Regions from separate parts of the Exiguobacterium sp. Leaf187 genome, predicted to be linked through region 2. Evidence: riboswitches for the same ligand, from Rfam matches in the RefSeq annotation. Region 2 holds a riboswitch; the other holds the start of a gene.
What was found. A riboswitch is a leader RNA that binds a small molecule or an ion and turns the genes downstream of it on or off. The one in region 2 is predicted to bind thiamine pyrophosphate.

Region 1: linked by a shared signal. The riboswitch ahead of ASF99_RS04925 (thiamine phosphate synthase) and the one ahead of ASF99_RS07185 (ECF transporter S component) in region 2 are both predicted to bind thiamine pyrophosphate.

The regions. Positions count from the first base shown of each region.
Region 1 is NZ_LMPR01000009.1:185,064-201,149, reverse strand. Features, by position in the region: gene ASF99_RS04930 (FAD-dependent oxidoreductase) at 1-750, opposite strand, end outside; gene ASF99_RS04925 (thiamine phosphate synthase) at 747-1,340, opposite strand; TPP riboswitch at 1,423-1,525, opposite strand; gene nagZ (beta-N-acetylhexosaminidase) at 1,582-2,802, opposite strand; gene ASF99_RS04915 (OsmC family protein) at 2,799-3,224, opposite strand; gene ASF99_RS04910 (MFS transporter) at 3,415-4,599, shown strand; gene ASF99_RS04905 (DoxX family membrane protein) at 4,727-5,215, shown strand; gene ASF99_RS04900 (hypothetical protein) at 5,245-5,538, opposite strand; gene ASF99_RS04895 (hypothetical protein) at 5,615-6,682, opposite strand; gene ASF99_RS04890 (hypothetical protein) at 6,693-7,508, opposite strand; gene ASF99_RS04885 (ATP-binding cassette domain-containing protein) at 7,505-8,182, opposite strand; gene ASF99_RS04880 (GntR family transcriptional regulator) at 8,175-8,555, opposite strand; gene ASF99_RS04875 (hypothetical protein) at 8,708-8,896, opposite strand; gene ASF99_RS04870 (SDR family oxidoreductase) at 8,910-9,785, opposite strand; gene ASF99_RS04865 (NUDIX hydrolase) at 9,873-10,334, opposite strand; gene ASF99_RS04860 (peptidoglycan DD-metalloendopeptidase family protein) at 10,661-11,398, shown strand; gene ASF99_RS04855 (FAD/NAD(P)-binding protein) at 11,622-12,770, opposite strand; gene ASF99_RS04850 (glycerol dehydrogenase) at 12,918-14,030, opposite strand; gene ASF99_RS04845 (sugar phosphate isomerase/epimerase family protein) at 14,125-14,952, opposite strand; gene ASF99_RS04840 (DUF6005 family protein) at 14,900-15,898, opposite strand; gene ASF99_RS04835 (phosphopantetheine-binding protein) at 15,891-16,086, opposite strand, start outside.
Region 2 is NZ_LMPR01000009.1:578,090-593,174, forward strand. Features, by position in the region: gene ASF99_RS07165 (DEAD/DEAH box helicase) at 1-1,792, shown strand, start outside; gene ASF99_RS07170 (glycerol-3-phosphate acyltransferase) at 1,789-2,319, shown strand; gene ASF99_RS07175 (GNAT family N-acetyltransferase) at 2,332-3,882, shown strand; gene ASF99_RS07180 (50S ribosomal protein L25/general stress protein Ctc) at 4,175-4,852, shown strand; TPP riboswitch at 4,948-5,047, shown strand; gene ASF99_RS07185 (ECF transporter S component) at 5,148-5,720, shown strand; gene ASF99_RS07190 (ABC transporter ATP-binding protein) at 5,717-7,246, shown strand; gene ASF99_RS07195 (energy-coupling factor transporter transmembrane component T family protein) at 7,218-7,940, shown strand; gene ASF99_RS07200 (NAD(P)/FAD-dependent oxidoreductase) at 7,996-9,027, shown strand; gene ASF99_RS07205 (alpha/beta fold hydrolase) at 9,100-9,918, opposite strand; gene ASF99_RS07210 (hypothetical protein) at 10,073-11,341, shown strand; gene ASF99_RS07215 (hypothetical protein) at 11,338-12,606, shown strand; gene ASF99_RS07220 (hypothetical protein) at 12,608-12,844, opposite strand; gene ASF99_RS07225 (antibiotic biosynthesis monooxygenase) at 12,963-13,292, opposite strand; gene ASF99_RS07230 (hypothetical protein) at 13,325-13,948, opposite strand; gene ASF99_RS07235 (GNAT family N-acetyltransferase) at 13,948-14,376, opposite strand; gene ASF99_RS07240 (pentapeptide repeat-containing protein) at 14,421-15,085, shown strand, end outside.

The DNA.
Region 1 (16,086 bases), 390 kb from region 2:
GTCACGAATCGGTGGATACAGTCGTTCTGCTGCTTGAAGCAATGACGTGAGTCCAGCGACACTGACACCGACCGTCTCGTCGTGCGGCAGTTCGGTCGCACCGATCAAAATCCGACCGTCTGCTTTCGGAACGAGGTAGGCGGCTTCATCAAACAGAATCGAGCGTAACGGCTGACCCGCGAGACGGACTGCGAGACATTCCCCTTTGACCCCATATGTCGCGATCGAAATGTCAGCTGTATCGAGCAAGGCTTGCGAACCCCGTCCGGCAGCGACCGTCACCGTTCGTCCGGTCCACGTTCCCGCATTCGATTCGATCCTAATGAAGTCATCGTTCTCTTCGATGCGTGTGACCTCCACCTGTTCTTCAATCGATATGCCACGTGCGTGTAAGGCATACATCAATGCAGTCGTCAGTCGTCGTGGATCGATTTGACCGACCGCTGGAAACAGATGCTCGCGTCCTTTACGTTTCAACAAAAACGGTTGTTCCCGGTACCCACAATCGATACCTGTTTCTCGCTTGAGACGACGTGCAAGCAGCGGATACAGACGACGACTACGTGCGGCAAGTGCATGCAATTCCGCTCTCAGCTCGATGTCGGTCGCAAGCATCCCGGCAGCCGCTCGGCTTGTCCCTTGTCCGCATGTTCCACGTTCTAAGACGACGACGGATTCATTCTGACAGGCGAGACCGTAAGCAAGCGTCAAACCGATGACTCCACCGCCGATGATGATGTGATTCGTCATACGCGAACCCCCTGATAACGCTTGACGGCGGCGAGTGGATCCGATTGGCCGAGAATACCCGATAAGACGGCGATTCCGGTTGCACCGGTCGCTGCGATTTCAGGCATGCATTCTGGTGTAATCCCACCGATCGCAATGACTGGTTTCGTCGTGAAGGTGACGACTTGCTTTAATGCGTCGATCCCTCGTGGTGGCACGTCCGGCTTCGACGCTGTCGGATAAATATGACCGTACAGCAGTCGGTCGGCTCCTTCCGCTTCTGCTGCCAGTGCCTCTGCTAGTGAATGGACCGATTTCCCGATGACGAGATTCGGAAAATGACGTCGCACATCGCGGACACGCAAGGAACGGCGCGTCAGCTGCACACCGATGCCGGCGACATGGGCGACGTCGACCCGGTCATGAACCGTTAACTGTTCAGGCGAATAACCATGCCCAAGGAGTGCTTCAATCAGATCAAGTAATTCTGCCGCCGATAAGTTCGGTTCACGTAGATGCAGCTGATCCGTATAGGGTTGAAGTGATTGAAAGGTCTTTATTTCGTCAAGCGGATGAATGGATCCCGTCGAAATCAGATGTAAACGCATCATGTTCTTCCTTTCCATACGAAAAAGGACCACTCCCGATGTTGAAGGGAGTGGTCCGAAAATGCGCTGAAGCGCTAAGGATATCTAGGGTTTCGAGCCACTTCCCTCCGCTAGTACGAACTAGATCAGGTTCAAAGGGTCCGGATACTTCCGTCTCAGTCTGCTGGGAGACTCCCCTAGTGTCTTTTCGTGTTTAATTGGCTTGCCCCATTAGTCTAGCATGAGTCGCTTTGCTTCGCTAGTCCTAGTTGAGCGCTTCCACTTGCTGAATCAGCTCCGATTTCGTCGGTCGCTGTTGCTCTTGGCTGTCGGCATACGTCTGCTTTAGCTTCAGGATGCGCATTACTTTAGCATCGAGCATCTCCGGCGTCAGCGTTTGGTCTTTGACGGCTTGCATCACTTCAGCATGAACTTTTGCGTAAGCACCTGCCTCTGAAAACATCGCCATATCAGCTCCATTGACGAGCGACTGACGTGCCGCTTCTGCGAGACCATATTGTTTCGTGATCGCTCCCATGACGAGATCATCCGTGATGATGACACCGTTGAATCCGAGTTGCTGACGCAAGAGGTCAGTCAAGATCGGCTTTGAGAGCGAGGACGGATTCGTATCGTCGTACGCGGGATAGAGAATATGGGCGACCATTACCATCTCGGCGCCCTCTTGGATCGCTTCTTTAAACGGTAACAGTTCCGTCCGCTTCAATTCTTCCTTTGATGCCGTCACTTTCGGTAGCCCGACATGGGAATCGACACTCGTATTGCCGTGACCGGGAAAATGTTTGACGACCGGAATCGTTCCCGTCTCCTGCATCCCGTGCATCAGGGCCGTACCAAGCGTCGCGACAGTATTCGGATCAGCACTTAACGCACGGTCGCCGATGATCGGATTGTTCGGATTACTGTTGACGTCAAGGACCGGCGCGAAGTCCATGTTGAAACCATAAAATTGTGACAAATGTCCGAGCGTACGTCCGACGTCTTCCATTTTCACTTCATCTGCTCCTTGCGCTATCCGTTGACTCGTCGGTAACCGTAATCGTTGATCCGGTACCCGGCTGACCCGTCCGCCTTCTTCATCAATCCCGACGAACGCATACGGTTTTTGGTTCGTCTCTTGAATCGCACGCGTGAACGTCAAGAGTTGCTCTTCCGACGTAATGTTTCCGCCGAGCAGTAAGACCCCGCCAATCGCATGCGTCTGTAACAATTTCCGGTCAGCTGCTGAAAGTTCTGTGCCGGCGACTCCGATGTAGAGCAGTTGATCGATCTTTTCTGACGTCGACATCGCTTTAAGTTGCTGCTTTAGTTTTGCTTGTTGTCGTTCTTCTTTCGTCGGCTCAGGCTTCGGTTTCTTTTCTTCTGTCGGTTGCTTCGTTTCCGGTTGTGATGGTTTCGTTGGTTCCGTCGTCTCCTGTGCACACCCTGCAAGCAACAGACAACCGATCAGTACAACTTTCTTCACAAAGGATCCTCGCTCCGCACACCATTGATCGAATAATAGACGGAAATCTCAGCGTTCAAGGATTGCGAGACCGAACAATATTTATCCTTTGATAACGAGATGGCGCGACGGACCTTATCTTCCGGGAGATCACCTTCAAGCCGGTAATGAATCGAGATCGACGTAAAACGCCGCGGATGGTCCTCTGCCCGTTCTCCTTCGATATCCATTTCGAAATGGGTGATCGTCAAGCGCATCTTCTCTAAAATCGAGACGATATCAATTCCAGTACAGCCGGCAACGGCATGTAGTAGCAGTTCAGTTGGTCGTGGCGCTTGGTTTTCACCACCGTTTTCGGGTGCTGCGTCCATCGCCAGATGATGCCCTGATTCCGTCTGTCCACTAAACCCCATCTGTTTGTTCCATGTCACTGTTGCTTGCATCGTTTCCACTCCTTTATAAGTAGTCTTCTTCTGTAGTATACGCAAAAAACAGCAAGCCTGGAAATTCACACGCTATTTCGAATAATGGTTCTTTTCCCGAAATCTCGCTTTGCGATACCCGACGAAATCGTTTCATGCTATCCTGTTACTCATAGTTTCGCGCGCAAGCGCTAGAATTGAGGAATCATCCATGTCACCTACTACTCGTTTAAGTCGACGCGATTGGCTCTTGATCGCCACGTTGTCGCTCCTGACGTTCGTTCTCGGAACAAGCGAATTCGTCATCGTCGGGATCCTCGCTGAAATCTCCTCAGCCCTTGATATCACGATCGCAACAGCAGGTACGCTCGTTTCAGCCTTTGCCATCTCCTTTGCAATCGGTACACCGATCGTCATGTCGCTGACCGGTCACCTGGAACGGCGTCGTCTGATCCTACGTCTCTTACTCGCCTGGGTCTTGCTGAACCTTGCCAGTAGTTTTGCTCCAAGTTACGAAGTGTTGCTCGCAACCCGCATTCTGACAGCGATCCTGACCGGCGTCTTGATTTCACTCGCGATGGTCGTCGCCAGTGACGGTGTACCTGTCGCAAAACGCGGTGTCGCCGTCTCGTTCATTTTCGGTGGTTTTACACTTGCGAACGTTCTCGGTGTCCCAATCGGAACCTTTATTGGTCAACATGCTGGCTTTGAAGCCACGTTCTGGCTAACGACGGTCATGGGATTGATCGCGTTTCTCGCCGTGTGGAAAATCGTTCCGGTCCAGCAATCGATGGGTTCCGGTTCAATCAAGGAGCAGCTTGGACTGCTCGCCAACCCACGGATCCTGATCGCTTTCTTTATTCCATCGTTCGGATTCGGGGCAACCTACGTCGTCTACACGTACCTTGTACCGATCCTGCAAACGGAACTCGGGATTGCGAAGACGTGGATCAGTCCGATCCTGCTCGCTTACGGCGTCGTCTCGATCTTCAGTAACATCCTTGCCGGTAAAATCGCCAGCAAAAATCCGATGGGACGCTTACGGTTCGTCTTCGTCGTGCAAGCAATCGTCCTTGCTGCATTATACTTCACGACAGCATCCCTTCCGCTTGGTCTGTTCAACATCGCCTTGATGTCGTTGATGTCGATTTTACTGACGACTTCGACACAAATCTATTTGATTGACCTCGCTGAAAAGTTCAATCCGGAAGCAAAAGGACTCGCTGCTTCATTGATGCCGGTTGCGAGTAACGTCGGGATTGCTTTTGGTTCGGCACTCGGTGGCATCGTCTATGCGAACGGTCCGATGATGAACACGGCACTCGTCGGTGGACTAGTCGCGCTCGTTGCTGCTTTATTAACTACAATCAGTCATCGCCTCGATCAACGGTCATGAAACCGTTACCTTACCCTTTTTTGTAACAGGTCGATGACGGTTCGATGACGGTATGATGATAGTCCCCATCTCACTGATGATTTTTCAGTATGATGGGGACTATGTTGTAGTAGAGGAGTGTCTGAAAGTGAAAGCATTACACATCATCGGTCTCGGTCTGTTGACGATCATCCGACTCTGGCTCGGAATCCAGTGGTTCATCGCTGGAATCGGTAAGTACATCAATGGCTTCGATGCACAGCCGTTTCTCGAAGGAGCGCTCGCGAAGTCAGCTGGCGAAGACGCACTCGTCAGTTCCTGGTATGCGACGTGGATCGAGCAACTCGCCTTACCGAACGTCGGGCTGATCAACGCCTTGATTCCGTTCGCGGAACTCGTCGTCGGGATCCTGTTGATTCTTAGTCTGTTGACGGTTCCTGCACTGGTCGTCGGTAGTATCATGAATCTCAATTACTTACTCGCTGGGACGATTGCGTTGAATCCAGTATTCTTAGCAGCATCAATCGCATTACTTGCTGCAGGACGCTTTGCGTATCACATCGGCATCGATCACTGGATCATCCGCTGGTATCGCTCGTCGCAGCAACCGCATCCCCTAGACCGGATTCCGGTCTAACGAAATAAAACTCTCCCGCACGGGGAGAGTTATTTTTTTTGTTGCTCGAGAATCGTCTGTTGTGTCGGAACCCCGCCGACTGAGACTGTCCGCTCGAGGAACAGATAAGGTTTACCATCAACTTCAAAGCGACGGTCACCGAGATAACGTGCCGAATGCCCGCCCGTCGCGAGCTTTTGTTCGATTGCTGCGACATGTTCGTCGAGTGAATAAAACCGATCGTCGAACGTCATCGTGATGTTTTTCTTACGGTACCCAAGTAAGAAATTGTAGTAGAACCAATACATAGCACCTGCGAATACGACAAAAATCAAGAATTGCATGTGAGTTCCCCCTTTGTATAATCTTTATACGTTGGAAGAAAACAGGAGGTTTCAAATATTTTACTTTTTTCGTAGTTCAGTTAATTGTCATCCCGTTGAGTTGAAGGTCACTCTTAGGCATGTCATATTTAATTGTTCCCTCATATCGAACTTCTTCAGTCTGTGCATCTAAAACAAGGATAGATGTGCCATTTTTCTTTGTTTCGATGAAGGAATACACTAAATCGTTCTCAAGGATTGCCGATGTGTGTCGTTGCACTTCATTGGCATCTCGTTTAGGTAAATCATAACGATGCTGCGTGAATTGCTTTGTTCGTAAGTCAAACGTCGACCATTTGATTTTTGTTTCGGTCATGTTCTCTGTCATCCCTACGACGGTACCTTCGTCTATCACACGTGTATCCCACATGTCTTCAACTTCAAACAACTTTAATCGTGTCGTTGTTGAATTGTCTCTCAGATAAACTCTTGTCTTAGCATCATTAGTCATCTTTCGGTATAAGACACGATTCTGATAGATGGCAAGTACCTCATCCTCTTCTGTTAATTGAAATGGTAAGTCCATTAATTGGACTGTTTTTTTCTTTAAATCAATCACATAGATATGATTTGTACCTGGTTTTTGTACAACATCGCCAATACGTTGGACATATAATTTTTGCTTCGTTTGTTGAAACGGTCGATAGTAGATCCCTTTTGTCTTTGCCGGTTTCGGTAAAGAATAAGTCTGCACCTTTTCGGTTCCACGTTTCCATGATTGTAGATCCCATGATCCATCTTCATTGACATGTAATCCAAATACCTTTTTGTCTTGCTCATATTTTGATATTTCCTCTTGATTCATAAATTGTCGGAATTCACGTGGTGCCTTACTCACTCCTGAGTAGTCCATTGTTAAACCAGATAAGTAATTCGATTGTTTCTTCTTTACTTTCCCCATCAAGTTAACTTTGTATTTCGTTCTATATGCTTCGGGATCATTAAATTCAAATTGAAGTTGCTTTACAGTTTGATCATCTGGATTTCCTTGTATCGTTTGTACCGCAAATTCAGGTTCTTCCATTGAAGAGGAGTACACAACATACACTCCAAGTGTCAAAATACAAATGACTCCCAAACACAATATATATTTATAGGTTCGCATAGTATACTCCTCACACCGTGACTTTTTGTTGCAATAGTCGAAGACTTTTCCAAATGACATACATGAAGTACAGCAAGCTTATCCCAATAGTTAGAATTAACTCTTCTGTTTCAAGTAAAATATGAGTTTCATCTAAAAACGCTAATATACCAATCGTTAAAGCAACAGGAACAAAAATTTCAATTCCAATTCTGATAATGGCTTTTCCTTTACGGAATGATCTTTCAATTAGAATAAGTAAGAAAATAAAACTGACGATGAATAGTGAAATGGCGAGAATGATCCCTAAGTCGATCAGATTCATCGTATAAAAATCGTTCATCACGTTTCGGACTGGACTTAAGTCACTTTGATTTTGATATTCCGGCTGAATCAACCAATCAAACAGATAAAAACCTGATTGCAATACACACCACTGAATGCCAATAAAACTTACGATGATTAAAAAGACTGTCGTCAATTTTGAGAAGAAAATGCTTGCCCGATTTCCTGGAAGCATCAATAAACGATAAATATACTTTGTTTCTCCTAACCAATCTCGATACCAAATTTGAATCGCATAGATGACAACAATCGCCATTCCGATCAGAGTCATATAGCTAAAGAAAGAGGACGCCTCAGAGTATCCGAGTGTATCAATTTGTTTAAGTGCTTCTGTGACAGAAACTCGGTTAAATTCCATGAAATTCTCAACTTTCCGTGCGTGATACATGACTTGCGCAACGACCGACACCAGCTCAATTGCTACCATAGCAAGCACGACAATCATATAAAGCTTAAAACTCCGCTTAATCTCTTCGTTCGTCAATTGTATGTATTGTTTCATCGCTGATAGACCTCCCGCATCCGGTCCTGAACCGATTTCCCATACAGTTCTCGCATCTCTTCCGTCTCATGCTCATCGATGATTCGACCGTCCTGCAAGAAGACGACCCGGTCGATCAAGTGCTCGATTTCCTGAATTTCGTGTGTCGTCATCAGGATACCGCGTCCTTCCATGAAGTGACTCGAGAATAGTCCTGCAATCTGTTCTTTCGTAAACAGATCGATCCCAGCGAATGGTTCGTCGAGTAGTAAGTACGGACGATCGAGCGCAAAACCAAGAATCAAACTGACCTTCGCCTGGTTTCCTTTTGATAAGTCCGTAATTTTATCTGTCGATAACAGCTGGAAGATCCGCATCAGTTCATCCGCTGTCGCCTGGTTCCAGTCGGAGTAATAATCCGCCATATACGTCAGCGCATCACCGACCGTCATGTAGCCGGGCATCGTCTGGATATCCGGAACGAAGGCAATCTTGTTTCGATTGACCTCGCCATCGACGAGAACTGTTCCCGCGTTGACTGGGACGAGACCTGCGATTGCCTTCAGGATCGTCGATTTTCCTTCACCGTTCAAACCGATCAGACACGTCAGTTGATCCATCGGAACCGAGAACGATACTCCTTGAAGAACTGGTTTTTTTCCGTATTTCTTTTGTAAGCCATGGACTTCAAGCATCGATCTTCCTCCGTTCCGTTTCCTGATAGACCGTCTCGACCTTCGAGACGACCTCATCAAGTGGGATTTGAATTGCCTTGACGGCATCGATGAATTCAGAGACGGCTTCTTCCAGCATCTCGGCACGTACTTTTTGAACGACTTGTGAATCACGTGTAATCTTACTCGGGACATTCCGTTCTGTTGTAATCAATTGCTGCTCCTCCATCTCTTTGTATGCTTTTTGTGCGGTATTCGGATTGATTCCGAGCTGTGCGGCGATTTCGCGGCGGGACGGGATTTCTTGCCCGCTTTGCAATTCCTCAGTCGCGATTCGTTGTTTGAACCAACGGACGACCTGCAGGTACACCGGGCTTCTTTGGTCGAACTGCATCGGTAGACCTCCCTTTCCTGTTTAATGTATTAAAACAATAATACACTTCTCTTCTGTATCATACTCACCATACAGTTTGACTGTCAAGATAGTTTGTCTTCTTTATCACGAAAAAACCATCATCCAATTTTGGATGATGGTCACTTTACTCGTTAATAGGGATTCGGATCTTCCTGCGGTGTATCCGGAATCTCGGTTGGTTCTGGGAACGTATCCGGTTCCGGCTGACGGACCGGGTCTTCCTGTGGCGTATCTGGTACCTCACTCGGTGGTGTCTGCGGTATCTCGTCCGGTTGATGATCCGGTTCGCGTTCAGGCACTTCATTCGGATTCTTCTTCATCTTGATTTCCCCCTTAAGACGTGATGTAATCGCCGCCGTTGATATGAATCGTCTGACCCGTGACGTAACTCGAATCGCGAGAGGCGAGATAGACATAGGCCGCTGCATTTTCGGACGGTTGTCCCCGGCGTTTCATTAACGTATCTTCCCCATGCGCCTCGACTTTTTCCTTCGAGAATGTCGCTGGAATGAGCGGTGTCCAAATCGGACCTGGTGCGACGGCATTAACACGGATTCCCTTCTCAATCAAGCTCGAGGCAAGTGAACGTGTCAATGTCGTGATTGCCCCTTTCGTCGCTGAGTAATCGATCAACGTCGGTGCTCCACGATAAGCCGTCACCGATGAGGTATTAATGATCGTATCTTCTTTATGCAAATGTGGAAGCGCAGCCTGAATCAAATAAAACATCGAAAAGACATTCGTCTCGAACGTTTCCTTCAATTGATCTGGTGTAATCGCGAGGAAATCATCTTGCGGGAATTGTTTCCCGGCATTATTAACGAGAATGTTCAATTGTCCAAACTCTGCGATGACGGTATCGATGATTGGTTGTGCGTGTTCCGGTCGACTAATATCTTTCGCGATCTTTAATGCTTTGACGCCGTATGATTCGATGGTTGCCACAGTTTTTTCAGCGTCTTTCCCCTCATTTAAGTACACAATCGCGACGTTTGCCCCTTCTTTCGCATAAGCGACAGCGACGGCACGACCGATTCCACTGTCCCCGCCCGTGATCAGCGCGACCTTCCCTGTCAGTTTTCCTGAACCGACATAATCTGGATCATCGTAGATTGGTTCTGGTTTCATGGCGTACTCGACACCGGGTTGTTTTTCCTGCGTCTGCCCTTGTGCTTCTTGATGCATCACTTCGAACTGCTCTTCTCTCATGAACGATCAGCTCCCTTATCACTGTTGAATGAACTACATGATTATCCATTCCCTTGCAATACATCTATAAACGTTTTTCCAGAAAAGTCAGATGTCATTCGTCAATAGTGTCGGAAACATATTTGTTTGAAGCATTTTTGATAATTCGCCTGGATACAACGTATACTGATCCAGTTTGTCGAATGGAACGAAGCGATACGTCAACCCTTCGCTTTCTGGACCGTAAAAGTCTTCCGTCGAAAATGGCAGTGGCTCTCGGCAAACGACTTCATAAAACATCCCTAGCTCATGAAACTGGTGATCGGCGTACTCAAAGAAATTTTCATGGAGGAAACGGAAAACCGGTGGCTCAATCGACTGACCGAGTTCTTCAAATATCTCACGTTCGATCGCTTTGGCACCACTTTCACCGAACTGGACACGCCCTCCCGGTAATGACCAAAAATCATCTTCTCCTTGACGATGAATCAAAAGATGTCCATCTTGAATCAACAGCGCCACTGCGCGAATGTTAAGCTTTTTTTGATTTACTGTAAACGTCAAATCCATTCCATTACCTACTCTCTTCTTATTAGATTCCCATACTTTCTCATCATTTCCCACGATTCTATTTTGTAATCAAATTCATCTCGTTGTAACATAAATTCATCTTGATTTTAAAGGATTTTCGAATTGAATGGATACTCAATATTACAACAAATGTTATTAGAATATATTTTAGCAATCGAATTGAAACACAAAGGTCTGATGTTTGAATGCTATACTCTCGTTAGTCAAATGACCGCATCACTCACTTCAATACACACTAAACGCATCCACTTCTATAGATGTCATTCCGACGACAACACTAGATATTCAACTTAGGAGGAACATTCATGAAACGAACAATCACGACGTTAGCAATGAGCGCCCTCGTTGTTTCAGGTTTTGCAGCTACGGGTACAGGTAAAGTTGAAGCCTCTTCTGGCTCATCGTATAAAGTAAAAATTAAAGCAGACGGACTCCGCGTCCGGACTGGTCCATCATTGAAACACCGCATCGTCGACGGCGTCAATGCGGGTCAAACATTCAAGTACCTCGGTCAGACAGGGAACTGGACGAAAATCGTGCATAAAGGTGAAAAACGCTACGTCTATTCTGGTTACGTCAAGAAGTACAGTACTTCTAATAAATCAGCGAAAAAAGCTTCGTTCTCTTCATCGACTGGATTCATGCGTCCAACAAGCGGACCAATCACGCAAGGCTACGGGAATGCTAGCGGTAAGTACGGCTACACGTTCCATAACGGCATCGATTTCGGAGCACCGACTGGAGCACCCGTTAAAGCAGCCGCTGCCGGAAAAGTCATCAAATCATCATATCAGGGAGCTTATGGTAACCATGTCATGGTCGAACATAAAGTGAACGGTATTTCGTACACAACAGTGTATGCTCACCTTAGCAAACGTTCTGTCTTTGTCGGTCAATCAATCCCGAAAGGCGCGAACATCGGAGCTGTCGGTAGCACTGGTAACTCATTCGGATCTCACCTGCACTTCGAGATCCACCGTGGAAACTACACCTACAGCGGTTCGTCTGCAGCAAGCAGTGTCAACCCACTCGCTTTCCTATAAATACGTTTAAGGTACTCCGTCCGGGGTACCTTTTTGAATTCCATCTAATTTTACATTTTATCCAATTACACCCAAATGAGTCAACTTACTTTCATGATGATAGCAAGCGACTAGCGTTAAATCTTACTAGACTAATTCGTTGAATTGATAAGATTGTCTTTTTTTCATTAAAATCCCCGTAAACATGACTTCTCGTAATGTCTACGGGGATAGCGATATAGTGTTAGACGAGCATTTCTGTCTGTTTCGCTTCAATCGTCGAGGCGATCGCACGCGCTGCGGCTTGTCCTCCGTAAATCGAGCGAGCGAACGGACCAACCGTTAAGTCAGCGAGGCTACCTGTCGCAAATAGATTCTCTCCCCATTCAAAGGTTTCTTCATCTAGTAATGGTGTCCGGCAAGGAGATAATGGCAGCTTCAACTCTTGCTGTACCGCTTCAAGCCAAGATCCTTCGACGACCATCGGACGGATACCCGTTGCGCAAATAATCGATTCAGCGGTGAGAATACGACCATCTGTCAGCTTCACTCCGCTTCCGATTTCCTGCTCGACTTCACCGATCTCATGAGTGATGATTCCTTCTCGAATCAGATGACGAACACGTTGAATCAAGTCCTGTGTTGCCGTTCCGGGGCGACGCTCCTGTACGATCAACGCTCGTTTTTCACTAGCCGACAAGGACTTGAATGGTGTCAATCCTTTTGGTCCCATGAACTTCCGATCGGCATCGAACGCACTTTTTTCGAGCGGACGTCGTGAAAGAAGGGTCACCTGCCCGGGATAGCGCTCGGCACATTGAATCGTATGATGCAGAGCACTAATCCCACCTCCGATGATGACGACCGGTGGTGTATCGTGCTTTGATAAGAAAACGTGACGCGCCGATTTCGCCCATTCTGGCATGACGTGATGTTCCGATTGTCCGAGAGCGAGAACGACATGGTTTGCTCGTAACTCGCTTTCATCTGTCGAGACGATCCACGTTCCGCTCTCTCGTCTTAGTCCTGTGACTTCCCCTTGGACCCAACTCGCCTCCACTTCATTTTGCTTCGCCAATTGAAGGGCGTGGTCGTTGAATAATTCCAAGGATGGTCGCCCGTATGTATCCTTGAAGGCTTGATGTGTATAATCCTGTTCTTCCGCATGATGCCTGAGACTCGTCGGATTCGTCGAAGTGTGGTGCACCCGAGTTGAACGTAGGTAAGGCATGCCGATCCGTTCGGTTTGTTTCCGCCAGTTCATCAATGGTTGCCGATGACGGTCGATGATCCGTATCATCTCCCGATCGATTCCTTTTTCACGTAAGGCATTGAATACCGTCATTCCATGAATTCCTCCGCCAACAATCACCCATTCATATCGATCCGTCATCACAAAAACTCCTTTACCTGAATTAAATCGTAATCATTACGTTTTATAACGATAGCGTGTTTTTAAGAAGAATTCAAGCGTCATTCGACGAAAGCCCATAAAAAATCCGCTTTCTCTCAGTAGAGGAAGCGGATTTAAACACATCAATCAGGAAGAAGCATGTTTCGCTAGATACGCTTTCGAATAGCGGTCAGCTGCGATGATCGCATCCGCGACTTCGTCCGCCGTGACGTTGAAACCGCTGTGGATCGTCTCGCCTTCAGCAGTCGCTGCCTCGCCGACTTTGACGATGTCTTCACGCGACGCATCTTTTAGCTTGACGTCTTCGAGCGTCACCGGTAAACCAAGATCCGTGTAGAGCGCGATGTACCGCTCGATTTCTTCTTGTGGATGTTCTTCGAGCGCCAGTTGAACGAGTGTACCAAAGGCAACTTTCTCACCATGCGTTAAGTGGTGAATCTCACCGTCAAGGGCTGTGAATCCGTTATGGATCGCATGCGCTGCAGCTAATCCACCACTCTCGAAGCCGAGTCCACTTAAGAGCGTATTTGCCTCGACGACGGCTTCGAGTGCCGGCGTGACGACTTGCGCCTGAACGGATTCATACGCCAAGCGACCATGCTCGAACAAGACTTCCTCACACCGTTTGGCGATCGCTTGTGCCGCAATCGTTGGACGCCCTCCTGCCATCGTCTGTCCACCAAAAGCGACGACACTCCGGACCTCGACCCACGTCGCGAGCGCATCGGCAATTCCGGACGCGAAGAAACGCGCTGGTGCTTGGGCGATCAATTTCGTATCGACGAGAACGAGATCGGGATTCTTCTTATAGAAGCGATAACTTTCAAAAATCCCTTCGTCAGAATAGATGACCGAGAGGGCACTCGTCGGGGCATCGGTCGAAGCAAGCGTCGGAACGATGACGACGGACACGTTCAGCTCATCCGAGACGGCTTTTGCCGTATCGAGCGTCTTTCCGCCTCCCACACCCATGACGAACCGGACATCTGCCGCTTGTGCTTGCTCAGCGATTCGTTTCACTTCATGCCGTGAGGCTTCACCACTGAAGTCCGCTTTCTCGATGCCGACGTTTTCGCCGGACAACGAATGCTCAACACGTTCCTTGACGATTTTCCAGACGACATCATCCGCGATGACGAGCGCTTTTTCACCGAACGGGCTCACATATGTACCGAGCCGGTCAATGACATCCTTTCCTTGGACATACTTTGAGGGACTAATGAAGACACGTTCTGACATGTTTCAACATCCTTTCTGTAAGTGACACGATGGTCAATGACATACAGTAGAGGAATTGCCTTTTCTGCTGACGTTTAAACCCCATCGATTCGAATCATTTTGACAAAACGGGTACTCTTTCAAGTGCTTGAACAATAAGAAGTCGATCACTTTTTAAACGCTTGTCTGGATCAGGACCGAACCATTCGAGACTTGCTGTCAAGTGATCGAGATGACCTGAAACGTCTTCAAAGAACTGGTGATAATCGACGATGCCTTCGAACAATGGAACCATCCCTTCCCGCGATCCGCTTGCCGCATAGACATTTGTTGGTTCAAAGACTGAAAATTGATCAACATTCGCCACTGTTTTTAAATGTAGGTGATCCACATACGATGCGAGTCTGAAGTATGCTTCGACGGGATCTGCCTTTGATTCGATGACGTGTAAGACGTCAAAGTTGATCCGACATGCCGGGTGGTTGATCGCTTGTAGTAAACGTATCGTTGCCTCTACCGTATCTGTTGCAGTATTCGGATGAAATTCAAGTAATAATCGCTGTCCTGCAGAATCAAGGACACGGCAAATCCCCTTCAACCGATAAACGAGTTGATCCCATTTGGCATCGGATAAGGTATGGCTCGCCTCATTCCCCGCAAAGATGCGGATGCGCTGCGTTCCGATTCGTGTCGCTAATCGCGAGAGTCGTTTCGTCTCCGCAAGTAGTTTTGACATCGGTGCGTTTAAATTTAAATAATGACTCAACATACTGACGTTCAGATGGGACGACTTCAGCCGATCGACTTCTTCCGTTCTTAAATGTTCAGCATGAACTCCCCAAATATCAATGGCGTCAAAGTGTTCTTCTGAAGCAAAATCGATCAAATCATTAAATGAACGCAGATGATGCCGATAGCTGATCGTACAGAGTGCGAGTTTCATGTTCAATTCCCTCCTGTCGTTGATACGCATGGAACGTGTCGACGAGTTGCCGTTTGATTGCACTCTCCCGTGCCCATTGTTCTTCGATCAATCGTTCGATTTCTAAGTACACTTCCGGTTGGCGCGTTACAGCGTATTTGACAGCCCGATGCTGGATGACAGAGTATTGATTGACTAATGTTTCAACCTCATCCGTCCATTCTTCAAAATCAGATGTCTGCAAGTCGCGTCCGATCGCCTCATATAAATAAGCAAATGCATGCTCATAGGCATATTTTCGAATGGCAATGACAGGTAACTGCTTTAAGGCATTCGGTAATCCCTCAGGTTGTTCACGATAGTGATGCACAACACGTTTGACTGCCTCAGTCAATGGATGTTGTACTTTTATACAACTCATGAAATACGCACTTACCGTCGTCGCATTCGGTATTCGAACATCCGTGCTTCGAAACGCAAACCCACCAGCGACAGCACGATGGCGTACTGCTGCAAGAATACGTTCTCTTTCTAGTTCACCTTCATACCGGAAATCAGGATCAAGCATATGCCATATTTCCGGATCTTCTGTCGCCTCTAACATGACGTAGTGGGGAAACACATCATGGTGAAATTTATTTTCGCGCTCAGGTAGACTAGCTAAATCCAACATGACGATCACTGACTCGTCCATATTTTTCTGTTCAATCCGTTGAATCAGCTGAGTGATGTTTTCTTCTTTTGATTGTTTGTGATCGTACCATTCTTCGACTGGGATTCCGTAAAGACGTTCATACCAAACAAGCATCTCCTGATGGTTGATTGTTTCATCATGATGCGAGAGGACATAATCGGCTGACAAGGAAAACGAAGAATCCCACACGCCAAAGTAATAGGGACGATGGTCCGCGTCCGATCGTTTGATCGTCTCGCAGACGCAACTGACGAGACAGTGTACTTTAATCATGAATGACCTCCTGTAAAACAGACATCAACTCTTCTACTCGCATTTTGGGAAGGGCTGACATGTGCTCATCGGGAATCACTAATCCGTGTTCCAATTCAAGGTGAAGCAACAGATGAATCAAGCGCATCGAATCCAGTCCTAGATCATCTCGTAGAGAGTCTGTTGTCGAAATAGCGACAGATGATGAC
Region 2 (15,085 bases):
TGCGCTCGGTCAACTGGAGTTATTTGCAACACAAGCGATCCGGACGACGTTACCAAAAGGTCCGTTCCATCCGCGAATCGAAGTCGACGTAACGGACCGCCTCGACTGGCTCGTGTTCAACTTTTCAATGGACGGGATTCCAGAAGACGAGCTGAAACGTGTTCTCAAGTCGCTCGTCTTACAAAAACGCTATCACCGCTTGAAATCCGGACAGTTCGTTTCTCTAGAAACACGGGCCTTCCAGCAGTTACAACGGGTTCTCGCCCAGATGGAAGCAAGTGAACGGGACTTACGCGACGGACGGATCGTCTTACCTGCCGTTCGGAACATGAAGCATCTGATTGGCGCTTCCGTCCTCCATCTGCACGCCGATTTGCTCGAGAAATGGCTTGAATTGAAATCGGGACAAGGATTCCAGCTCGACTTGCCGAATTCGTTAGAATCACGACTCTATCCATATCAACGAACGGGCATTCAATTTCTGAAGAATTTAGACGCGCTAGGATGTCACGGGATTTTAGCCGATGAGATGGGGCTCGGGAAGACGATTCAAGCAATTGGTTATGTGGCAACGATCCCTGATTGCCGCGCGCTCATCGTCGCACCGGCATCACTGCTCCGCAACTGGGAGGCAGAACTGAAGCGCTTTTTACCCGGTCGACCGGTTCATGTCGTCACTGGTTCTCAATCCAGCCGACTCCGCGAACTGGAGCACTTACCTGACGATACGGTGACGATCGTCTCCTATACGACGCTTCGGACCGACGTCCGTCGCCACCCCGTATATGACGTCATCTTCTTTGATGAAGCACAGCATTTGAAAAATCCGCAGTCACAAACGGTCAGTCAGCTGCGGCATCTGCAAGCAAAACGCCGTTTCGCCTTAACGGGAACACCACTTGAGAATCGTCCGCGTGATATCTGGTCGATCTTCCATGTCCTGTTTCCGGAATTACTGCCGGATTTAGCGACATTTGAGAAATGGTCGTTTGATGACATGCAACAGTTCATCCAACCGTTCTTATTACGGCGCGAGAAACAAGATGTCTTACAGGACTTACCGAAGAAACAGATCGAGCATCATTATGTCGAGCTCGGTCCAAACCAAAAACGCTTATATGCGTCGTATCTCGCCAAACTGCAACTCGAGACGCTGCAACACTTAGACGAGACGAAACGCGAAGATCGTCTGAAATTACTGGCTGGGTTAACGCGGTTGCGGCAAATTTGCAACGATCCGGGATTATTCGTCGAGGGATACAGAGGAGAAGCAACAAAACGAACGCGTCTGCTCTCATTGATTGCCGAAAAACGGGCAGCCGGAAAGCGGATCTTGATTTTCTCGCAGTATACACAAATGCTCGAGCGTATTCGCTCGGATCTCGCGCAACGTCACCTCCCCCACTTCCTGTTGACGGGTGAGACACCGCTTGAAGACCGGGTAGCGTTATGCGACCGGTTCAATGACGGTGAAGTCGATCTCTTCTTGATTTCCCTTAAAGCCGGTGGAACGGGACTGAATCTCGCGTCTGCTGATACCGTCATCCTGTTTGACAGCTGGTGGAATCCGGCTGTCGAACAACAGGCAGCGGATCGCGCCCACCGGCTTGGACAACAATCTGACGTGACGGTCATCAAACTGCTGACACGCGGGACAATCGAAGAAAAGATGACGGAATTACAAGATCGAAAAGCCCAGATGGTCGATGCCGTCCTGACGGCTCCAGACAGTGATGCCTTGACCGTCAAGGAACTCGTTCATCTCGTAACGACAAAGGAGGAACATCGGTGATCCTTGATCTCCTGCTTGGTTACCTTATCGGTAGCATTCTTGGCGGTACGCTCTGGAAGTACATCAGCCGTACCGATTTGGCACAGGTCGGCTCCGGAAACATCGGTGCTCGCAATGCCCATCGCGCCGGTGGGCTCCCGGCCTTTTTATTCGTTTATCTGTTTGATGCCGCGAAGACGGTCCTTGCACTACAGATCACAGACGCATTTTATCCAGTCGCTCTCGCCGTGCTTATTGGTCACTTGTTTCCGTTGTTTCATCCGCGACGCGGCGGCAAAGGGTACGCTGTGTTTTCCGGAATCGTCTTCGCCATCACGCCGTGGGCATACCTTGCCGGACTAGGCATACTCGGTTTGTCATATCTCGTAACGAAAGATAGCGTCAAAGCGGGGCTTATTCCGGTCGTTTTACTCCCGTTACTACCTGTCTACTTTGACGCGGGACCCATCAATATCTTGTGTACCGTTGCCGTAAGTCTACTTGTCCTGTGGGCTCATGATGCACTTCACAAGCCAGTCATTACATAAGGAGGACGTCTCATGATCGATTTTTCCATTGCCACCGCTTCGGACGCGGAAGCAATCCATGAACTGAACTACCTCACCTTCACGGAAGAGATTCCGCAACATCAACCGAATATCGAAAGGAAACGGATTGACCGGTTTCATGATCAAAACACCTATCTGATTGGCAAGGAAGACAATCGACTCGTCGCGATGATTGCTATTCGGAAGCATCGTCCTTTTTCGCTTGAAGAAAAGGGCGTGACGCTAGATGAGACACTGACGGACCCAGCGGAAATCCGCTTACTCAGCGTTCGTCCCGAATACCGCAATAGTCGTACGTTCATGCAATTGATGCGTTTTTTGATGGTCTACTTGGAGCGGGAAACGATTGATCATGTCTATATCAGTGGTACGACACGGGAAGCTAAACTATATGCGCGGTTCGGCTTCACACCAATCGCAGCAACGCTCGGTAGTGGCGATGCCCAGTTCGTACCGATGTTGTTGTCGCGCGCAACATATGAACGATCCGTCATCGCGGACGTTTTACGTCCTCTGCATTTTCTAGCCGGTCCAGTCGAGGTTGCACCAACAGTCCGCCAAGCGGCGCAACAAGCACCGCGTCCGCATCGGACGGCCTCGATGCGTCAGCTCGATCAAGATTTACGGGACCGAATGTGTCAGTTGCTGGATTTGCCACATGTCTCGATGGCTGTTGGTAGTGGTACGCTCGCGAACGATATCGTCGCACAACAACTCAGTGGACATGGATTGATCCTAAACGGTGGCGAGTTCGGTCAACGCTTAATCGATCACGCGGCACGAGCAGGAAAGTCATTTGATATCCACCTGCTTCCGTCCGGTCACCCGATCGACTTAGAACAACTCGCAAGCCAACTGCATCAAACGGAGTACGACTGGATTTGGTTGACGCATTGTGAGACGTCTACGGGCGTTCTCTACGATCTCGATGCGGTAAAAGCGCTATTAGATCAACGAACCGCACTCATCGTCGATGCGATCAGCGCCGTCGGGACCGGACGTTTCTCATACGCTGGCTGCAGATTCGTCACGACCGTCTCCGGCAAGGCTATTGGGGGGTTACCGGGTCTTGCGTTCATCGGGCATACGTCCAGCGTATTGCCTTCCTCCCGGATTCCACGTTATCTGGATCTCGGACTCTATGCGGAAGGGGTTGCTTTTTCCGGTTCCTCAAATCTGTTGCTGGCTTGTCAGGCAGCGCTCGATGCCCTTGATCTCGATCAAGCCGCCATCAAGATGACTTATCTCGAACAGGCCGTTCGGGCGACTGGTTTCAACCTGCTTGCGACTCAAGAAGCACAAGCGCCGGGAATTCTGACGATCGTCCATCCGTCGGCAACGGCTTTAGGAGACGCTCTCCGGATCCAGGGCTATCATGTTCAATATGAAAGCGACTATCTCGTCCGCAATCAATGGCTCCAAATCTCAACGATGGGACAGACGACGATGCGGCACATCGAACGTCTCATCCGTGTATTAGTCCGTGAAAACCAACGCATCACCATAAAAAATGAACAAAATGAAAGACCTCTTAACCCTTGATTTCAAGCGGTTTGGAGGTCTTTCGACTTTAAAAAATAAAAAATAAAGGTTTAAGGATTTAAAACATAGGGGTATAAACTCACTAGCACCGCATCAAACCGGTGACTTACTCACACATGTTTCTCAATATCAGCGTAATGACCTGGGAGAGAAATGCAAAGTCACGAAAGCGTCAGATTCAAAGCGAGTCTGAAACCGATTGTCTTAGCATGTTTCATATTGTTCAGGACTTGTCCTGCTCCTACATTCATTACCTTTTGAGGGCTATACCAAATTCAAGGGGGAAATGAACATGTCAGTTAAATTAACAGCCGAAAAACGCGAGGTACGTCCACGCTCACTCCGTAAACAATTACGTCATGAAGGAAAAGCTCTTGGTGTCGTGTATGGTTACAAAGTGGAAAGTACACCAATCGCATTTGAAGAAAAAGAATTGCTTAAAATCGTTCGAGAAAACGGTGAGAACGTCTTGATTTCACTGAAACTCGACGGTAAAAATATTAACGTCTTGATCAACCGTCGTGATATGGATGTCTTCACACCAACTGTCGATCACGTTGAATTCATCGCCGTTAAAATGGATGAAGAGACAGAAGTCGAAGCAGACGTCGTACTCGTCGGTGAAGCAGCTGGCGCTAAAGTCGGCGGATTCCTGTCACAGACACTCTTTAAAGTAACAGTCGCAGCAACACCAGATAAATTACCAGAGAACGTCGAAGTCGACGTCACGAACCTCGAAATCGGCGATTCGATTTCTGTAGCTGATCTTCCGGAACAAAAAGATTTCCGTATCGTCACAGAAGGCGACATTCAAGTCGCAGCTGTCGTCGAATCTACACTCGAGCAGGATCTTGAGGAAATCGAAGAAGCAGAAGCTGAAGCGCAAGCGGAAGCTGGTGAAGACAACGAAGCGGAAGCTACGGAAGAGTCTTCAGAAGAAGCAAAAGAAGAGAATGAAGATAACAAATAAGTCGTTTATCGATACGCCCTTCGTGGCGTATCGTTTTTTTGTGTCTTGACAATAGACAGAAGATTGCCTAAAGTGAACAGCGTATCATCTATTACCATATCCACTAGGGGAGCCCATTTGGCTGAGACGATTCACTTCGGACCCTTCGAACCTGATCTAGTTCATACTAGCGTAGGAAAGTGGAGCGATCACATCCAATGACTCCTGCTGCGCGCAGTTTTTCTGAGGACCGCTCTCTTTTTTACGGAGGGCGGTCTTTTTTGGCGTCTCCCCCATTCTAAGGAGGACGTACCTAATGCAAAACTGGAAAATGAAAGAAATCATGGTCATGATGATGCTCGCCGTCGCTTGCGGGGTCATCTATCTTGGTTGGTCAACACTCTGGTTACCGATGTCTGCGATCTTCGGACCTGTCGGTGCCAACTGGATGTTTGGGATCTGGATCATCGCGAGCCCGCTCGTCGCAGCAATCATTCAAAGACCAGGTGCCGCCCTCATCGCGGAAATCGTCGCGGCAGCCGTCGAGCTGTTCACGGGTAGTCACTTTGGTTTATCGGCTCTTCTCATCGGGGTCTGTCAAGGACTTGGCGCGGAACTCGTCTTTGCGATGACGCGTTATCGCCGTTATGACACCTGGACATTGATGTTATCGGGTGTTGGAGCCGCGATTGGTAGCATCGTCTATAGTCTGATCGCGAACGGATTCGGTTACTACACGACGACGACGTTGCTTGCGACAACAGGTTTACAATTGATTAGTGGTGCATTACTCGGCGGCTTGCTTGCAGCGATTCTTGTCCGTCGCCTTGTTGCGACCGGTGTCTTGAACGGGTTTGCGGCAGGACGTGCGAAACGGGAAGTCGCATGATTACTGTCGACGATCTCAGCATCCGCTATCCGGGTCAGATGAAATCGGTGCTCGATCATGTATCGCTGACGATCGAACAAGGAACGACCCTTTTGCTTGGACGCAGTGGGAGTGGCAAGACGACACTGCTTCATGCCCTAGCCGGACTGACACCGGAGACGATTGAAGTCGAACAGACTGGTACCGTTACCCGGTCCGGTTCGGTCGGAGTGCTATTCCAAAACCCAGAAGAACAGTTCTGCATGGAAACGATTGGACGCGAAATCGCTTTTAGTTTAGAAAACCGGTCGATTCCACGCGAAGAGATGGAGGAACGAATTGAACGCTTACTCACACTTGTTGGTCTCCCTCTCCCCTTCTCGACACCAATCGCGAGTCTATCCGGGGGGATGAAACAGCGCCTCGCGCTCGCCGCGGTCCTGGCGCTCGAGCCGACGATCTTATTACTCGATGAACCAACGGCTCAGATTGACCCGATCGGGCAACACGAGCTGATGGCGTTGATCTTTCGGATTCAGAAAGAACATGATTTAACGATCGTCTTGATCGAACACCAACTCGATGTCTGTTTACCTTACATCGACAAAATCGTCTTACTTGAGGACGGATCGGTGACTGCAACGGCACATCCGCAGGATTTGTTCCCGCAGGCGTATACGGAGCTTCAAGCGAAAGGAATCGCTGTTCCCTCTTTGTATCCGTATACGTTAGAGACGTTACCTATAGATGGACCACAAGCGGCGCGACTTCACGTGCTTCCCTCAGTCGCTACAGCAGGCACTGCCTTGTTACACGTCGCTGCATTATCGACGAAAGCACCTTATCCGCTGACCGATGCGACATTTTCCCTGCAGACGGGAGAATGGGTGATGCTGCTCGGGGCAAACGGCTCCGGGAAAAGTACGTTGCTTGCAACACTCGGTCGGTTGCTTCCCCATCGTGGAACATATCGGTTCCAGGAACGTCCGGCTCAGCGTTACTCCCGGCGACGCTTTTATGAGCACGTCGGCTATGTCTTTCAACAACAGGATCTGCAGTTTCTCAAGCTAACGGTCGAAGCGGAAATCGACTGGAGTCACCGAGCAGCGACGAGTGACGAGCGCACAACATTACTCGAACAACTGGAACTCGCATCCGTCAAACAGCAGTCACCGCTTGCGCTTAGTACGGGGCAACAACGACGACTCAGCGTCGCGACGATGCTCGGGCAGGCAAAGGATTTGTTGTTGCTCGATGAACCAACGTTCGGACAGGATGGATTGACGACGCGGCGGCTCATGAAACAGTTGTTGACGGAACAACAGAACGGAACGACACTCGTCATGGCAACGCACGACATGGAACTCGTCGCCCGATACGCGGATCGTGTCCTCGTCATGGAGCAAGGGCGGATTGCTTTTGACGGGCGTCCGAGCGAGTTATTCGCTGACGTTCCGTTACTCGAACGCTGTCAGCTACAACGTCCACTTTCGTACCAATTCCAGGAGGTGAAGCGCAATGCAGACGAACGCGTCACCGTTCGCTAAACTCAATCCTGTCATCAAAGGTAGCGGATTGGTTTTCATCATGTTTGCCTTGATTGCAACGAACGACTGGGTCAAGACGTTGGTGTTTCTGAGTTTTGCTATCGCGCTGCTACTCCTCTCCGGATGGGGTCCTGTCGATTTCTTGAAACGGCTCGCACCTTACAGTCTATTATTCTTATTGACGTTCTGGATGATGGCGGCGTTTGGCAAAGGTACGAACACGCTCTGGTCGTTCGGTTGGTTTCATGTCACGTCGGAAAGTGTCGTACATGGCTGGTTACTTGCCTTACGGATGGCGACGTTCGTCTGCTTAAGTTTCGCTTTCGTCACGACGACCGATGCGACCCGGTTCGTGATGAGCTTGATTCACCAGGCAAAGGTGTCCCCTCGCTTCGCGTATGGATTCCTTGCCGGGATCCGCTTTCTGCCACAACTGGTCGAAGAAGTCCGCGTCTTACGGCGAGTCCGAATGATTCGGAACGTGCACAGTCGCTTTCCTGGTGATGCGTTCCTATCAATCGGCTTACCGCTCTTCTCGCGATCAATCCAGCGGGCAGAACGGATGGCAATCGCTTTCGAAGCCCGTCATTTTTCAGCGGAACGGACATATTATGAAGTGCCAGTCGTTCAGCGCCAGGATATTATCTACCTCGGGGTCATCCTCCTGTTTATCAGTCTTGTCTTTTGGTTATGATTACCGCCACCCGTATCCGGGTACACTCTAGCAAGACAAATTGAAGGAGAACGACATGAAACGAATCCTCTTGATTGGTGCAGGACACGCTCACCTGCATTGCATTACCAATGGACCAACAGAAGACGTCGAGTGGCTGATTTTAAATGCCTCGACGTACCAATATTACTCGGGCATGTACTCCGGACTTGCTGACGGAACGTACGATATCGATGAGATCCGTATCGACGTCGCCGCACTGTGTCGCGCCAATGATAAACAGTTCATCGAAGAGACCGTCATCAAAATCGACCCCGATGAAAAGGTCGTCTTCGGTGCATCCGGCAGACACTATACTTATGACGTCGTCTCGACGAATATCGGCTCGTTCGATTGGTCGGAAGACACGACACGATTATCGATCAAACCGAACTACCGGTTACCGGATACATTAAAGCGTTTGCAACAAGCAAAGCGTCCGGTCGTGATCGGAAGCGGCGCAGCGGCCGTCGAGATGGCGGCGTCCTTGAAAGTGGCGGATGTGCCGATTACACTGATCACGGATCCAGAGTTACTTTCAGGACACCCCGCAGCGGAAGCGATTGCGAGACGCTTACAAGAACTCGATGTTCATTGGATTCGAGAACGGCCACTGAACGAGGCGTCTCCTCTCCGCTTTTCACATCATCCACCAATCGAGTCAGATGCCATCATCCGCTTAACGGGTGCGAAAGCACCGGTATTGTTTGCAGACAGTAAGCTCTTCACGGAAGCCGGGTTCCTACTCGTCAATGAGCAGTTGCAAGCGCTCAATCATCCAAGTCTGTTTGCTGCGGGTGACGCAGCGACCCTCGTCGCTTATCCCGATATTCCAAAGAATGGCGTCACAGCTGTCCGACAAGCACCGATCTTACTAGCAAATCTCTTACGGTACGTCCAGGAAGAGGCACTGAAAACCTATCGTCCGCAAACGAACTATTTGACGATTTTATCGATGGGACCACGTCATGCAGTTTCAATGTATGGCAATCAGTATTCGACTCACCCGTTCGGTTGGTACTTGAAGCGCTGGATCGATCAACGGTTCATGCGGAAGTATCGCCCTTAAAAGCGTGCGCCGGCGCACGCTTTTTTCTGTTCGCAAAAACAAGCCATGGACGGGTGTCCATGGCTTGTTGGATTAGACGGTTTGATTTCCTTTAACGTACGAGAGTAACGTTTCGTTGAACTTCTCTTGTTCATCAAGCAACATACCGTGCCCACTCTCTTCGAAGACTTCAAGTCGTGCATGTGGGATTCCCTTTTGCATTTCTTCCGCGAACTCGAACGGACAAACTTGGTCTTTTTTACCGTGGATGATCAACGTATCGACTTTGATGTTCTCGAGTTTTCCACGTAAGTCTTCATCACGTAATGCGATTGCTGACTGAATCGTACCGTGGGACGAAGCGGCGATGCTAAGACCATGGAACCATTGTTGAAGTGGTTCTGGATGTTCCTTCGCAAAGAAGATTTCCCCGAATCCTTTGAGCATCGACGGACGATCTTGTTTCGTGTCGGCAATCAACGCATCGACTTCTTCTTTCGTCATCCCGTATGGATAGCCATCTCGCTGTGTAAAGACAGGTGCCGCAGCTCCTGCGAGGACAAGTTTACTAACTTTTGAATCTCCGTATTGCAAGAGATAGGACAAGGCGATTCCTCCTCCCATCGAGAAGCCAAGCAACGTGACATTCGTTAATTTCAGCTGTTCGATGACTTCATTGACGTCAGACGCCATCGTCTTATAATCGTATCCCGTTGCCGGCGCATCTGATTTGCCATAACCGCGATAATCGATCCCGACGTAACGGTACCCTTCTTCGACGAGCAGATTCTTTTGATACTCGAACATATTGTTGTTTGCCGGCCAGCCGTGTAAAAAGACGACCGGTTGACCCGATCCGACATCCTCGACATAAATTTTCGTGCCATCAACTGCTTGAATGAATGTACCCATCATAAAACCCCCATAAAAATAGATTGACTGTGCATGCATCTATTATTCCCGAGTCAAGAGATATCAAACATCTTAATATTAAAGCATTATAGAAAATTCTGTCTATTATAGAAATTATGGTAAAATATAGTCACTAGGATAAAGGAGGTTTTTCATGAGACGCTATATACATACGGGTATTCTCGCAGGCGTAGTCTTACTTGCCGGATGTGGTAAAGAACAATACTTAGACCTTACATACGATGTTAATTACTGGGGCGGTATTTCGACTACCTTTGATGGGCAAGAGATACCGGATCTCCCGAAAAAACAAACCGCTGCTTTGTTGAAGGTTTGCCAGCAAAAACCAGACATGAAGCACTTACCTGATCGATATGTGCAACACGAAGGATTTGACTTATACTTCCTGCCTCCGAGTATCCAAGGGCGTGAGTTCCAACACGTCCGTTTCCTGTCAGACGAAAAAAAAGACTATCTGGCGTGTCAGCCGATTCGCCATGCGGATTATGCGGTCCATCAGATCAAGCGAAGTGATTATCCATTCGTCGATTGGTCAAAACAACCGGTTAAAGCTAAATCGACGATTGTCCGCTTTAAACCTGTACCAAAAAAAGTAATGGATCAGCAAAAACAGGAAAATGAAGAAAGTAAGCAATCGAAAGAGATGGGACATTACCTCTTCCCGTCCTACCAGCTGTCCTTACCACCGGAAGGTCAATTCGTTCTTTTCATGAAAGACAAAAGTAAGGACGACGAACAAACACTCTTTGAGACGACCGAATCCCTATCCGGTTCCGAATTGAATTTAGCTTTTCGTGTCATTCCGAATAGTGGTTTGCAACATACATCAATCGAACTAATGACCAGTGGTGATCGTATCGGAATTCCATCCGTCATTCAAGATCATGTGATGGGGCAATCGTATCAAATCGAACGAAAACAACTTCCTGATACACTTTCAGTGGGACAGACGGTTCCTTTTGCGACTGTTCGGAAGAAAGAAGAAGGCAAAATCATTCAGGAAACATCGATTTATATGCGTCTCAATCCGACTTACGAAAAACCCGCGAATTACAAATACGTATTCTTTGATACATCGCCAACCAGCTATGTCGGTTTTATCCATCAATCACCGAAACAGCTCGTCGAGAGCGATTATAAGTTTGTCTCGGCAATACCGGATAAATTAGCGAAAAAAATCGCTCAGGAATTAAAAGAGACCGATGTCATGGAGCCACAGGGCACGAAACTAAATCAGAAAAAATTAACATTGATGCGCCAAGGAAAAAGCCAAACGTTCGAGCTATTTGAACGCAAACGCGCCAAAAAGCTTGAAATCTATGTCGTCAAAAAGGGAACAAAGAACGGTGCTAAGCTGTCGGGTACGACAAGTGAAGCACTCAGTGAGGTGCTTAACAAATGAACAAACGTTACTGGATCGGACTCACACTTGCAGCAACGCTCGCGTTAAGCGGTTGTCAAAGTGACGCTCCGAATTTCAAATGGGATTACTTATCGAAATTGTATGATGGAGCGCGGTTTAAAGGCAAAGAACCTCCGAAGAGGTTATCGGAAAAGGAAATGAGTGTCATCATGGAGGAGTGTCGATCAAAACCCGTAAAAGCTCCAAAAAATTATTCTTACGGTGACACGTTCTCCGTCGTGATGACGGCACCATTTGAAGATTACTTAGGACAAATGGCTCGTTATGTCCAGTCCGGAGAACAAACATATCTGTATTGTCAGAATATGGCTGACAGCGAGTATCACCTCTTATCAACCAAACAAGATGTCTTTGCGAAAACGAAGCTGGTTGAACATCCGACCGAGTTAGAAGTACAGCCAGACACCATTAAAAAAGAGGACTGGTTCTCACGTGATGATAACATCATAAACGGTTCTGTTCGAAAATTAGCGCTACCTGGATCAGGTTACCTGGTGATGAAAGCGACTGATGTAACGAAAAAAGACGAACGAAAGACATTCGTCGTCTATGCAGAAGCCCTTACTCCCTTTACTGAAGATACGAAGCTTTATCTGACGTACAATGAGAAATATAATGAGAATGACGATATATCGTATAACTCCTTTGTACGCATACCGCAATTGATCAGTGGACAGCAGATGGAGACGTCGATCCATGCGATGAAACAGCCCGGAAAAGTCCGCTTCATTCCTGGTGACGGCACACCGGAACATTACGGCACGCTTATCGCAACAGAAAAAAACGGACACCAATTCCGCTACGAATTGTCGATTCAGCACACGATGGAACGTCCGTCTGAGCTTGCTCGACAGGACTTATCGGAAGAAGATGTTCTATCCACTATCAATGACATAACACTCTTCCATCAGAAGCAGTTCAAGCATTATCTTTATGATCAAAGCGATTCTTCTAAAGATCGTCTTAAAGTCGAGGATACGATCATGATGACAAGTGATGAGTCCGGGAAATTGCAAAAAGCAATCAAGTCAAGTGAACAGGCTGACGTACGAGGAAAACGGGCGAAGTGGAAATACTTGACGTTCCGAAAAGGAGTGAAAGGACAACAATACGAAGTTTATCTCGATAAGCGTGTCAAAAAGACCGATATTTACTTGAAGGATCCGAAACGTGACGTGTCGGTTCATCTTTCGGCGACAGGTCGTGACATCATTCTCTCCTTATTTGAGCTATACGAAAAATGACTCACACCATAAAGATGAGATGTTGGAGCAAATAAATCAAGGAACACCAGAAGATGAAAGCAATCCCCTCGCGTAACCACTCTTTACGCGTCAACGGTTCACGTAAAAAGGACACGCAAGCAAACAGCAAGACGAAGAAGTAGAGATAAATGAAGCCACCGCTCGTTAAGAAACCAAAGAGCAGGATCATACCACCGAGGACGGACAGGCTAGAGACGACAGGTTTACGATAGACCATGCGGTGTCACCTCGTTTCATCTAGTTTGTTAGAATATACCCAGATTACGGAAAAACAATCTATTTTAATGTACTAGACAACACCCCTTGAGAGGCATCCTCCCAAGGGGTGTTGTTGTTTATTCCACGACGGCACTGTGATCAGCGACGATCGCATATTCCGTGACGGTATTCGACGTCACGAGCGGTTTGACTTCGGATGTTCCGCTATCCCGCTTATGATGCACGCCTTTGTACGCTTGACTCTCTTGCCATGCATGAAATGCTGCTTGATTCGACCATGTCGTCATGATCGTGACGATGTCTTCTTCTGCCTGACTGATATCGACGAGGACTTGCATCCGGTGGAACCCTTCCATTCGTTCAATTCCTTTCGTCGTCTTAAAACGCGCTGCGACCTGATCTGCTGCACCTTTGACGACGTGTAACTGGTTCATGACGATCCACATGTTCTTCCCCCCCTTTTTTCGTCTTCAGTATACTAAAAGTCATTCCGGGTTGAAAACGCGGATGCGTTATCGCTTGGTAACGTCAATCGTTGGATCGTCTCTTTTCCGTCTACGCTCGTCGCGATCATCTCGAAATAGAGCGAATGCGGGAAGGCATCCGGTAACGGTTGGACTGTATGGAAACGTTCCTGATCTGCTACCGACAATGAGCGTTGCATCGGACGAAGCGGCGCTTCGCCATCAGCCGTCGTCTTATACGGCTCGAACCGGATCGATTTCATTTGTTTCGAACCGTTCATGCCGTAGGCGACAAGGTATCGACCTTCGTCCGTCGTCAACAAACGACCTTCAAACCAATCCGACTCCCTCGTCTGTTTCGAACGAATGATTCGGTCGATTCGTTGTGCCTCATCGGTTTGTTGCAGGAGCAAAAACAAGCGGTCGTGTTTCGCTTCAAGATACGCGACGGCGTAATGGTCAGACAGTCGTTCGACGAAGTAGACGTCGCGCGCTTCAATCGGCGTGTTCGTCATCTGTGTATATAACTGGGCGACTTGCTTCGCCGTAAAAGAAGCGGTCTCTTGACGTGGCTGCATCCCCGTCAGCGTTCCGAGCACGAGACCGAACAATAAGATGAGGAAAAGACGCCGTTTCATCAGTCGACCTGTTTGACGAGCAGATGATAGCTCATCCCTGGTGGATAGTCATCGATTCGTCCGACTTCGACGAATCCTTGTCGCTCATAAAACGGGAGCGCTTGAAACGAGAATGTCTCGACGCGGATTCGCTGAACACCCGCTGCTCGTGCCCATTCCTCCAGTTGACGGAATAACTGAGTACCGAGCCCACTTCCCCGTTCCTCTTCGGCAACGAAGAACCATTCAATATGTAACCAGCCCCAGTACATTTCCCCTGAGATGCCGCCGATCGGTTGATCATCACGCGTCGCAAGTAATGTGACGGCTTGTGTTCCCTCGGAGCGTTTCGTCGCATGAAGCGGTGAACGCTCGACATTGTATTGACGCACTTGTTGCCTAAGCCAGTCCTGTCCGTCCTCATTTTCCTTGAGTTGAAATTGCAGCATGTTCAAACTCCTTTCTTGTTATAGTAGTAGTGGAGGTGAATCCGATGGAACCTACGTTCCAGATTGATTGTACGAAGTGTTTTGGTTTATGTTGTACCGCACTCGCTTTTTCGAAATCCAGTGATTTTGGTCATGACAAACCGGAAGCAACACCGTGTCATAATCTTGACGCGGACTACAGCTGTCGCATCCATGACCGGTTACGCGACAGCGGCTACAAAGGCTGTACCGTCTATGATTGTCTCGGTGCTGGACAGCATCTATCACAGCGGACATTCGAAGGCGATGATGCACCTAAGCGACGCCAAGCGATCTATGCTACCTTCCCGAAGATGGTTCATTTGTTTGAAATGATGTGGTACATAACCGACGGGAAACGTGATGTCACGCGTGACATCCACAATCAACTCGATGAGACGCTTGCTGCACTGACTCGGTACGCGGCATTACCAGCCGATCAATTTGAACGACTTGACTTGATACCGGTTCGTCAAACCGTCCGACCACTCCTTGAAATGATTGCATCGCGTGTTCAAGCTCAGTATAGCGGAAGACGCGACCAGACACCACGCGACTGGGTCGGAAAACAGCTACAAGGACGTAATTTCTCAGGTGCCAGTGTTCAGAACCAGTGGTTGCTCGCGACGAACTTGTCGCACAGTGACCTGCGCGGAGTCAACTTTCTTGGGGCTGATTTGCGAGACTGTAA